3 regions of the Actinosynnema sp. NPDC050801 genome follow, and region 2 is predicted to be linked to each of the others. Evidence: riboswitches for the same ligand, from Rfam matches in the RefSeq annotation. Region 2 holds a riboswitch; each other region holds the start of a gene.
What was found. A riboswitch is a leader RNA that binds a small molecule or an ion and turns the genes downstream of it on or off. The one in region 2 is predicted to bind thiamine pyrophosphate.
Positions count from the first base shown of each region.

Region 1: linked by a shared signal. The riboswitch ahead of thiC (phosphomethylpyrimidine synthase ThiC) and the one ahead of AB0K14_RS24740 (thiamine ABC transporter substrate-binding protein) in region 2 are both predicted to bind thiamine pyrophosphate.
Region 3: linked by a shared signal. The riboswitch ahead of thiO (glycine oxidase ThiO) and the one ahead of AB0K14_RS24740 (thiamine ABC transporter substrate-binding protein) in region 2 are both predicted to bind thiamine pyrophosphate.

Region 1 covers NZ_JBFAQZ010000001.1:711,198-714,462, reverse strand. The annotation lists gene AB0K14_RS03575 (DapH/DapD/GlmU-related protein) at 1-488, shown strand, start outside; gene AB0K14_RS03570 (hypothetical protein) at 526-1,287, opposite strand; TPP riboswitch at 1,389-1,515, shown strand; gene thiC (phosphomethylpyrimidine synthase ThiC) at 1,507-3,156, shown strand; gene thiD (bifunctional hydroxymethylpyrimidine kinase/phosphomethylpyrimidine kinase) at 3,160-3,265, shown strand, end outside.
Region 2 covers NZ_JBFAQZ010000011.1:207,671-210,935, reverse strand. The annotation lists gene AB0K14_RS24750 (mannosyltransferase) at 1-1,112, shown strand, start outside; gene AB0K14_RS24745 (4a-hydroxytetrahydrobiopterin dehydratase) at 1,068-1,361, opposite strand; TPP riboswitch at 1,395-1,511, shown strand; gene AB0K14_RS24740 (thiamine ABC transporter substrate-binding protein) at 1,499-2,533, shown strand; gene AB0K14_RS24735 (iron ABC transporter permease) at 2,563-3,265, shown strand, end outside.
Region 3 covers NZ_JBFAQZ010000001.1:704,916-708,180, reverse strand. The annotation lists gene AB0K14_RS03540 (thiazole synthase) at 1-572, opposite strand, end outside; gene thiS (sulfur carrier protein ThiS) at 574-774, opposite strand; gene thiO (glycine oxidase ThiO) at 771-1,778, opposite strand; TPP riboswitch at 1,764-1,875, opposite strand; gene thiE (thiamine phosphate synthase) at 1,920-2,579, shown strand; gene AB0K14_RS03520 (class III extradiol ring-cleavage dioxygenase) at 2,579-3,265, shown strand, end outside.

The DNA of each region.
Region 1 (3,265 bases), on a different contig from region 2:
AGCGGGTCCTGCGGGCCACCGAGCTCACCTCCCGCCTCAACGTCCTGCCCTTCGAGGACGAGGTGGGCAAGGCGGAGCTGTGGGAGCGGATCCTCGGCCGGCCGTTGCCGCCGAAGGTGACGATCTACCCGCCCTTCTACACCGACCACGGGCTGCGCCTGGACCTGGCGGACCGCGTGTTCGTCAACCAGAACTGCACGTTCCTGGACTACGCGGGCATCCGGCTCGGTGAGCGCGTGATGGTCGGGCCGAAGGTCACGTTCATCACCGTCGGCCACCCGGTCGATCCCGAGGAGCGGCGGGGGTGGTTGACCGGTGGGCCCATCGACGTGGCGGAGAACGTGTGGATCGGCGCCGGTGCCACGATCCTGCCGGGTGTCACGATCGGGCGCGACGCGGTGATCGCGGCGGGCGCGGTCGTGGCGGACGACGTTCCGCCGGCGAGCCTGGTGACCGGGGTCAAGGCCGCCGTCCGCCGCCAGTGGTGACGGCGGCGTGGCGCGGTGCCCGGGGCCGGTCGGTGTCCTAGACCGGGTCGGCGGCCGGTTCGCCCGGGCCGGGGTGCGCCGCGCTCTGGAGCGGTTCCGCGGTGGTGCGCTGGTCGCGTGAGGGCTTCGGGTGGTGGTCGGCGCGGGGTGGGCGCTCGGGCCGCCGCCAGGGCAGTTCGGGGTAGGTCACCAGTTCGACGTGGGTGGTGCAGCGGGCGAGTTCGCCGTAGGCGCCGGCGAGCACGGCGGCTCGGACGCGCCGCACCTCGCCGACCGTCGGCAGCTCCCCCACCAGCAGGAACGGCAGCAGCAGCCGCCACGCGCCGACGGTGGCGGCACGGCCGCGGTGCGGTGCCCGCAGCGTCGCCCGGGCCACGCGCAGCGCGTGCTCGCTCGCGGTGATCGACGACGGGTGCCCGGCGTGGTCCCAGGACCAGCGCAGGCCGTCGGCCATGGCGCACCGGACGCAGTCGACGGGCCCGGTGGCGGGTTCCTCGCCGCACTGGGAGCACGCGAGGAGGGTCATCGCCCAGTCGGTGCAGGTCCAGGGGTGTCGTCCCACCTCGTCGGCGAGCACGAGCTCGGCCAGTTCGCGTTCGCCCGCGCCGCCCTCGGCGAGCTGTTCGGCGGCGAGCAGCTCCTGCCAGTCGAGCAGCCAGTACTGGTCCACGAGTTCGGCGCAGTACCGGCACGCGGGGTAGCCGCGGCCGGCCAGGTCGCCGCACGACGGGCACGGCGAGACGACGGCGGGGCGGGCCACGCGCCGGGCGCCGGGCGGGAACGGCTGGTGATCAGCCACGCGGAGAAAGGTACGCGCAAAAGGTGGCGCTTGGCATCCGCACCTTGGCATCGGCACCGGGCCGTGGCTATGGTCAGCTCGGTAGCTCGACACGTACCGACAACTCAACACGCGGGAGCTCGCGCCACAGCGGGCTGAGAGGGCGGCTGGGACTTCGAGGTCCCGGTGCCGCCGACCGCCGGAACCTGACCGGGTAATGCCGGCGTAGGGAGGAATGCAGTGACGGCACTCGACGACCGTTCGGTCAAGCCCAGTGTCACCACCGGGCCCATCTCGGGTTCGCACAAGGTCTACCGCGAGGTGGACGAGGGTGTGCGGGTTCCGTTCCGCAGGGTGGAGCTGACCAACGGCGAGCACGTCGACCTGTACGACACCTCCGGTCCGTACACCGACGACAACGCGACGATCGACGTCCACAGTGGACTTCCGGCGTTGCGCGCGGGCTGGGTGGCGGGGCGCGAGCCGGTCGACGGGGCGGTGACCCAGCTGGCGTACGCCAAGGCCGGGATCATCACGCCGGAGATGCGGTTCGTGGCGGCCCGCGAGAACATGAGCCCGGAGTTCGTCCGCGACGAGGTGGCCATCGGCCGGGCGGTCATCCCGCTCAACCGCAACCACCCCGAGGCCGAGCCGATGATCATCGGCAAGAAGTTCCTGGTCAAGATCAACGCGAACATCGGCAACTCGGCCGTGTCGTCCTCGATCGAGGACGAGGTGGAGAAGATGGTGTGGGCGTCGCGGTGGGGCGCCGACACGATCATGGACCTGTCCACGGGCAAGCGGATCCACGAGACGCGCGAGTGGATCATGCGCAACTCGCCGGTGCCGATCGGCACGGTGCCGATCTACCAGGCGCTGGAGAAGGTGGACGGCGATCCGGCGAAGCTGTCGTGGGAGGTCTACCGCGACACCGTGGTCGAGCAGGCCGAGCAGGGCGTCGACTACATGACGGTGCACGCGGGCGTGCTGCTGCGGTACGTGCCGCTGACCGCGCGCCGGGTGACCGGCATCGTGTCCCGCGGCGGGTCGATCATGGCGGCGTGGTGCCTGGCGCACCACCAGGAGAGCTTCCTCTACACGCACTTCGAGGAGCTGTGCGAGATCCTGCGCGAGTACGACGTCACGTTCTCGCTGGGTGACGGGCTGCGGCCGGGTTCGATCGCGGACGCCAACGACGAGGCCCAGTTCGCCGAGCTGCGCACGTTGGGCGAGCTGACCCACATCGCCCGGGCGCACGACGTGCAGGTGATGATCGAGGGCCCGGGTCACGTGCCGATGCACAAGATCGCGGAGAACGTGCGGTTGGAGGAGGAGTGGTGCGGCGAGGCGCCGTTCTACACCCTCGGGCCGCTGGCCACGGACATCGCGCCCGCGTACGACCACATCACGTCGGCGATCGGGGCGGCGCAGATCGGCTGGTTGGGCACCGCGATGCTCTGCTACGTCACGCCCAAGGAGCACCTGGGCCTGCCCAACCGGGATGACGTGAAGACGGGCGTGATCACGTACAAGATCGCGGCGCACTCGGCCGACCTGGCCAAGGGCCACCCGGGCGTGCAGGACTGGGACGACGCGCTGTCGAAGGCGCGGTTCGAGTTCCGGTGGGAGGACCAGTTCAACCTGTCGCTGGACCCGGACACGGCGCGGTCCTACCACGACGAGACGTTGCCCGCGGCGCCGGCGAAGACGGCGCACTTCTGCTCGATGTGCGGGCCGAAGTTCTGCTCGATGAAGATCACCCAGGACGTGCGGCGGTACGCGGAGGAGCGCGGTCTGTCCACTGTGGAGGCGATCGAGGCGGGGATGTCGGAGAAGTCGCACGAGTTCACCGACCACGGCAACAAGGTCTACCTGCCGGTGGTGGACTGACCGATGGCGTCCACGCCACCGAGGGTCCTCACCATCGCCGGGTCCGATTCCGGCGGTGGTGCGGGCCTGCAGGCCGACCTGCGCACGTTGTTCGCGTGCGGTGTGCACG
Region 2 (3,265 bases):
AGATGACCATGGTGGACCTGATGGTCTACCGGAACGCCTCACCGGAGCTGTTCACCGGCCTGCTCTACGACTGGCGCCTCAAGGAGTTCTCCGACCAGTTCGCCCTGCCGTTCACGTACCCGCCGTTCTCCGCGCTGGTCTTCGTGCCGTTGTCGTGGATCTCCTGGGGCGCGGCCCGGTGGTTCTGGCAGCTGGTCAGCCTCGCCTGCCTGTGGTTCACCACCCGCAAGTCGCTCCAGCTCGTCGGCGCCAACGACCCGCGCCGCGCGATGCTGTGGACCGGCCTGTTCGTGTGGGTCGAACCGGTGCGCACCACGCTGAACTACGGCCAGATCAACCTGGTCCTGGCGGCCCTCCTGCTCGGCACGATGGTCAGCGCGCGCGGCTGGGTGCAGGGCGCGGGCGTCGGGATCGCGGCCGGGTTGAAGCTCACGCCCGCCATCTCCGGCCTCTACTTCCTGGTCACCCGTCGCTACCGGGCGGCCGCGTGGTCGATCGCGGCGTTCTTCGGCACGGTCGGGCTCGGCTACCTGATCTCGCCGAGCCAGTCGAACGAGTACTGGTTCCACCTGCTCGGGGACGCCTCCCGCGTCGGCCCGGTCGGCTCGGCGATCAACCAGTCGCTGCGCGGCGCGCTGTCCCGCTCGGTCGGGTACGACATCGAGACCGGCCCGATCTTCCTGGGCGCGGTGGTGGTGGCGGCGGTGCTCGCCGGGTTCGCCCTGCACGCCGCGGTGAGGGCGAAGGACACGTTGGCGATGATCGTGTCCGTCCAGTTCCTCGGCCTGCTCGTGTCGCCGATCTCGTGGAGCCACCACTGGGTGTGGGCGGTGCCCGCCCTGATGTGGCTGGTCCACGCGGCCGGGCACCGGCTGGCGAAGATCACCGCGGTCGCGTGGGTCCTGGCCGTCGGCAGCTACCTGATCTCGTTCCTGCTCAAGGCGCAGCCGTCGATCTGGATCATCCCCCGCCCCTGGTACTACTCGGCGCTGGGCTGGGTGTACCCGGCGGTGGGCCTGCTCACGCTCGTCACGATCGCCGTGGTGCTGCGGGAGCGGACCCGGCGGTCACAGGAAGACGTCGAGCACCCCGTCGATCTCCTCCGCGAGTGACACGTCCAGGGCGGTGATCCCGCCGCTGGAGTGCGTGGCGCACCGGAACGTCAGCGTGCGCCAGCGGATGTCGATGTCGGGGTGGTGGTTGTCGTTCTCCGCGATCTCGGCCACCCGGTTCACCACCTGGAGCGCCTGGGCGAAGCTCTCCAGCTCCACCGTGCGCACGAGCGCGGCGTCCTGCGCCCGCCACGAGGGCAGCGAGGTCAGCGAGGCGGTCACCTGGTCGTCGGTCAGCAGCTCGGCCATGGCCCTGATCGTCCCACCGCGCGGGGTAGGCTGCGCGTTCGCCACGGGAGTCCGGTGCTGCGCCGGGCTGAGAGGAAGGCGCGCGAGCCTTCGACCGTCCACACCTGATCCGGGTCATGCCGGTGTAGGGAGAGATGATGTTCCGACGAGTGCTGCCCGCCGTGACCGCGTTCGCGCTGCTCACGGCCTGTTCGGTGACCACGTCCAGCACACCTCCGCCGGGGGAGCGGGTCGTCACCCTGGTGACGCACGACTCGTTCGCCGTCAGCCCGGAGCTGCTGGAGAAGTTCAAGACCGACACCGGCATCACGATCAAGCACCTGGCCAGCGGTGACGCCGGTGAGGTCACCAACAAGCTGGTGCTGACCAAGGAGGCCCCGATCGGCGACGTCGCCTTCGGCGTGGACTCCACGTTCGCCTCCCGCGCCCTCAAGGAAGGTGTGTTCGCCGAGTACGCGAGCCCCGAGGCGCAGAAGGGCGCGCAGCGCTACCAGCTCGACCCGCCGAACCGGCTGCACGCGGTCGACGTCGGCGACGTGTGCCTGAACATCGACGTCGCCGCGTTCAAGGACATCGGCGCGCCGGAGCAGTACTCCGACCTGGTCGACCCGAAGTACAAGGACATGCTGGTCGTCGAGGACCCGGCCACGTCCTCGCCGGGCCTGGCGTTCCTGCTCGGCACCATCGCGCGGTTCGGCGAGCAGAGCTGGACCGGCTACTGGGGTCAGCTCAAGGCCAACGGGGTGAAGGTCGTCAGCGGCTGGGAGGAGGCCTACACCCAGGACTTCTCCGGCTCCAGCGGCAAGGGGCCGCGGCCGATCGTGGTGTCCTACGCGTCGTCGCCGTCGGCCGAGATCGGTGACGACGGCACGCCGCGCACCAAGGCGCTGCTGGACACCTGCTACCGCCAGGTCGAGTACGCGGGCGTGCTGAACGGCGCGAAGAACCCCGAGGACGCCAAGAAGGTCGTGGACTTCCTGCTGGGCGAGCAGGTGCAGGCCGACGTGCCGGGCCAGATGTACGTCTACCCGTCGCGGGAGGGCGTCGCGCTGCCCGAGGCGTGGACGAAGGCCGCGCCGCAGCCCGCCACCGCGCGGTCGCTGCCCGCCGCCGAGGTCGACGCGAACCGCGAGCGGTGGGTGCAGCAGTGGCGCACGTTGGTCCAGGGCTGAGCCCGAGGCTGACCTGGTCGCTCGCCGCGCTGCTGCCCCTGGCGTTCCTCGGGGTGTTCTTCGCGTGGCCGGTGCTGGCGATCGTCGGGCTCGGCCTGGGCGAGGGCGGCGTGCTGCCGGTGCTGGCCCGCGCCGACACGTGGGACCTGGTCGGGTTCACCCTCGGCCAGGCCGCCGCGGCGACGGCGTTGGCGCTGGTCACGGGCATGCCGATGGCGTTCCTGCTGGCCCGCTGCCGGGTGTGGGGCACGGGGGTGGTGCGGGCGGCGGTGATGGTGCCGTTCGTGCTGCCGACCGTGGTCGTGGGCCTGGCGTTCCGGGCGTTGTGGCCCGACGGCGGTGTGCTGCCGATCGTGCTGGCCAACGCGTTCTTCAACGTCGCCGTGGTCGCCCGCACGGTCGGCGGCCTGTGGGCGCGGGTCGACCGGCGCGCGGAGGACGCGGCACGGGCGCTGGGCGCGTCACGCGTGCGCACGTTCACCTCCGTCGTGCTGCCGTCGTTGGCGCCGGCGATCGGGTCGGCGGCCTCGGTGGTGTTCCTGTTCTGCGCCACCAGCTTCGGCGTCGTGCTGGTGCTCGGCGGCGCGCGCCACCGCACGTTGGAGACCGAGATCTACCTGCGCACGGTGGAGCTGTTCGACCTGTCGGGCGCCGCCGCGCTGTCGTTGCTGCAGTTCGTCGCGGTGGTCGCGGTGCTGGTGATCGGCGGTCTGGCGCGTCGCAGGCGGGAGA
Region 3 (3,265 bases), on a different contig from region 2:
GCATCCGACGCCGTGCCGACGCCCGCGTCCAGCACTACGGGCACCGACGCGCGGGACACGATCAGCTCGATGTTGTGCGGGTTGCGGATGCCCAGCCCCGTCCCGATGGGAGACCCCAGCGGCATCACGGCGGCGCAGCCGACCTGCTCCAACCGCAACGCCAGCACCGGGTCGTCCGACGTGTACGGCAGCACCACGAACCCGTCGTCGACCAGCTTCTCCGCCGCGTCCAACAACTCCACCGGGTCGGGCAGCAGCGTCTGGTCGTCGGCGACGACCTCCAGCTTCACCCAGTTCGTCTCCAACGCCTCCCGCGCCAGCCGCGCGGTGAGCACGGCTTCGGCGGCGGTGCGGCAACCGGCGGTGTTGGGCAGGGCGGCGATGCCCAGCCGGGCCAACAGGTCCAGCACGCCGCCGCCGGAGGTGTCCAGCCGGCGCATCGCGACGGTCGTCAACTCCGTGCCGGACGCCACCAGGGCGCGTTCGAGCACCGACAGGTTCGCCGCGCCACCGGTGCCCATCACCAGGCGCGAGCCGAACTCCCGGCCCGCGATCACCAACGGGTCGTCCACGTCACCCTCCCTGCACGGCGGTCAGCACCTCGACCGCGGACCCGTCGGGCACGAACGTCGTACCCCACGCCGCCCGCGGCACGACTTCGCCGTCCAGCGCGACCGCGACACCGCTGGGCGGCGCGTCGAGCAGCGCCAGCACGGTGGCGACGGTCGACCCGTCGGCCAGTTCCCGCTCCAGACCGTTGACCTTCGCCTTCACCGACTGTTTCCTCCTTCGCGGAGCAGGGCGAGCACCCGCCGCGCCGTGACGGGCGCGAGCAGCAGACCGTTGCGGTGGTGGCCGGTGGCGGCCAGCACGCCGGGTTCGAGCCACCGGATGACCGGTGCGTTGTCGGGGCTGCCCGCGCGGAACCCGGCGGCGGCCTCGACCAGCGCGTACTCGGCGATGCCCGGCCACACCACCTCGGCGTCGCGCAGCAGGTCCCGCACGCCGCCGACGGTCACGTCACCGTCGAAACCGGCCTCGTACTGGGTCGCGCCGAGCACGAACCCGCCGTCGCGCGGCACCAGGTAGACGGGCCGGCCGGACACCTGGGCGCGGATCGTGTGCCGGGGCGGCGGCAACGCGCCGGGTCGTGCCGACAGCCGCAGGATCTCCCCCTTCACGGGCCGGATCACGCCGCGCAGCAACGGGTGCAGGTCACGGCTCCACGCGCCGGCCGCGATCACCGTCACGTCGGAGCCCGCGCTCGGCTCGGCGGCGAACGCCACACCCTCGGCCGCACAAGCGTCCCGCAGCGCGCTCAGCAACGCGCGGTTGTCCACGGCGACGTCACCCGGCACCGACAGTCCACTGCGGACCGAGCCGAGACCGGGTTCCAGGGCGCGCAGCTCACGTCCCGTCAACCGGGTCGCGGACCGTCCCATCCGGCCCAGGTAGGCGCACAACTGGTCCAGCACCTCGACATCGGCCCGGTCGACGGCCACCGCCAACGTCCCCGCCGGGCTGAGCTCCACGCCGAGCGAGCGCGCGAACTCCGGCCACAGCTCCAACGACTCGACGCCCAGGGCGAGCACGTCCTCGTCGCCCGGCCACGCCTCGGTGATCGGCGCGAGCATCCCGCCCGCGACCCGGGAACCGCCGTGCGGCGAACCGTGGTCGACCACTTCGACCGCGTACCCGGCACGGGCGGCGTACCAGGCCGCGGACAGGCCGATGACACCACCGCCGAGGACGGTCACTCGCACTGCCAAGGCACTCACGCTCCCTGCGCCGGCATGACCCGGATCAGGTTCGACGGTCGGAGCGAACCACGCTCCCTCTCAGCCCGGTGTTCTCCAGGCTCCCGTGCGGACCGGTTCCACCGTAGCGCACGGATCGGGCCGGCGGTTACCGTGCGGCCCGTGCCAGGACTCGACGGAACGCGGATCAGGCGGCGGCTCGCCGACGCACGGCTCTACCTCTGCACACCGGCGCGCCCGGACCTCGCGGAGTTCGCGGACGCCGCGCTCGCCGGTGGCGTGGACGTGGTGCAGTTGCGGGACAAGGGCCTCGAAGCCAAGCAGGAGATCGCCGCGCTGGAGGTGCTCGCCGAGGCGTGCGCGCGGCACGGCGCGCTGCTCTCGGTCAACGACCGGGCGGACGTGGCGCTCGCCGTGGACGCCGACGTGCTGCACCTGGGCCAGGACGACCTGCCCGTGCCGCACGCCCGGCGGATCGTCGGCGACGACGTGGTGATCGGCCGGTCGACGCACGACGTCGACCAGGCGCGCGCGGCGGCGGTGGAGCCGGGTGTCGACTACTTCTGCACCGGCCCGTGCTGGCCGACGCCGACCAAGCCGGGTCGTCCCGCGCCGGGCCTGGACCTGGTGCGGGCGACGGCGGGCACGACCGACCGGCCGTGGTTCGCCATCGGCGGGATCGACGCCGACCGGCTGCCCGAGGTGCTGGCCGCGGGCGCGGAGCGGGTCGTGGTGGTGCGCGCCATCACCGAGGCCGACGACCCCCGTGCCACCGCGGCCTGGTTGAAACTTCAACTAAAGGGCGTACAGTCGTCGGGGTGATGCCTGTGCTGTACCTGGGCCACGGGGCACCCCCGCTGGCCGACGACGAACGCTGGACCGGCGAGCTGAGGTCGTGGTCGGCGACGCTGCCGCGCCCGGCGTCGATCCTGGTCGTCTCCGCGCACTGGGAGAACGACCCGCTCACGCTGGGCGCGACCACCACCGTGCCGCTCACGTACGACTTCCGGGGCTTCCCCCGGCGGTACTACGAGGTCACCTACGACGCGCCGGGCGCGCCGGACCTGGCCCGCGAGGTCGCCCGGCTGGTGGACCGGCCGGTGGCGCGCGACGAGGGGCGCGGGCTGGACCACGGCGCGTACGTGCCGCTGAAGGAGATGTTCCCCGAGGCGGACGTGCCGGTGCTGCAGATGTCCATGCCCAGCCTCGACCCGCGCGAGCTGTTCGACGTGGGCCGCCGGCTCGCCCCGCTGCGCGAGCAGGGCGTGCTGATCGTCGGCAGCGGGTTCATGACGCACAACCTGAGCTGCGTGGACATGTCCGCCGGGCCCGACTACCGGCCACCGTCGTGGTCGGCGGAGTTCGACGACTGGGCGGGCCGGGCGCTGGCCGACGGCGACGTGGACGCGTTGCTGGACTTCCAGCTCAAGGCGCCCGCCGCCGGCGTCGCGCACCCGCGCACCGAGCACTTCGCCCCGCTGTTCGTGTCGCTGGGCGCGAGCGCCGCA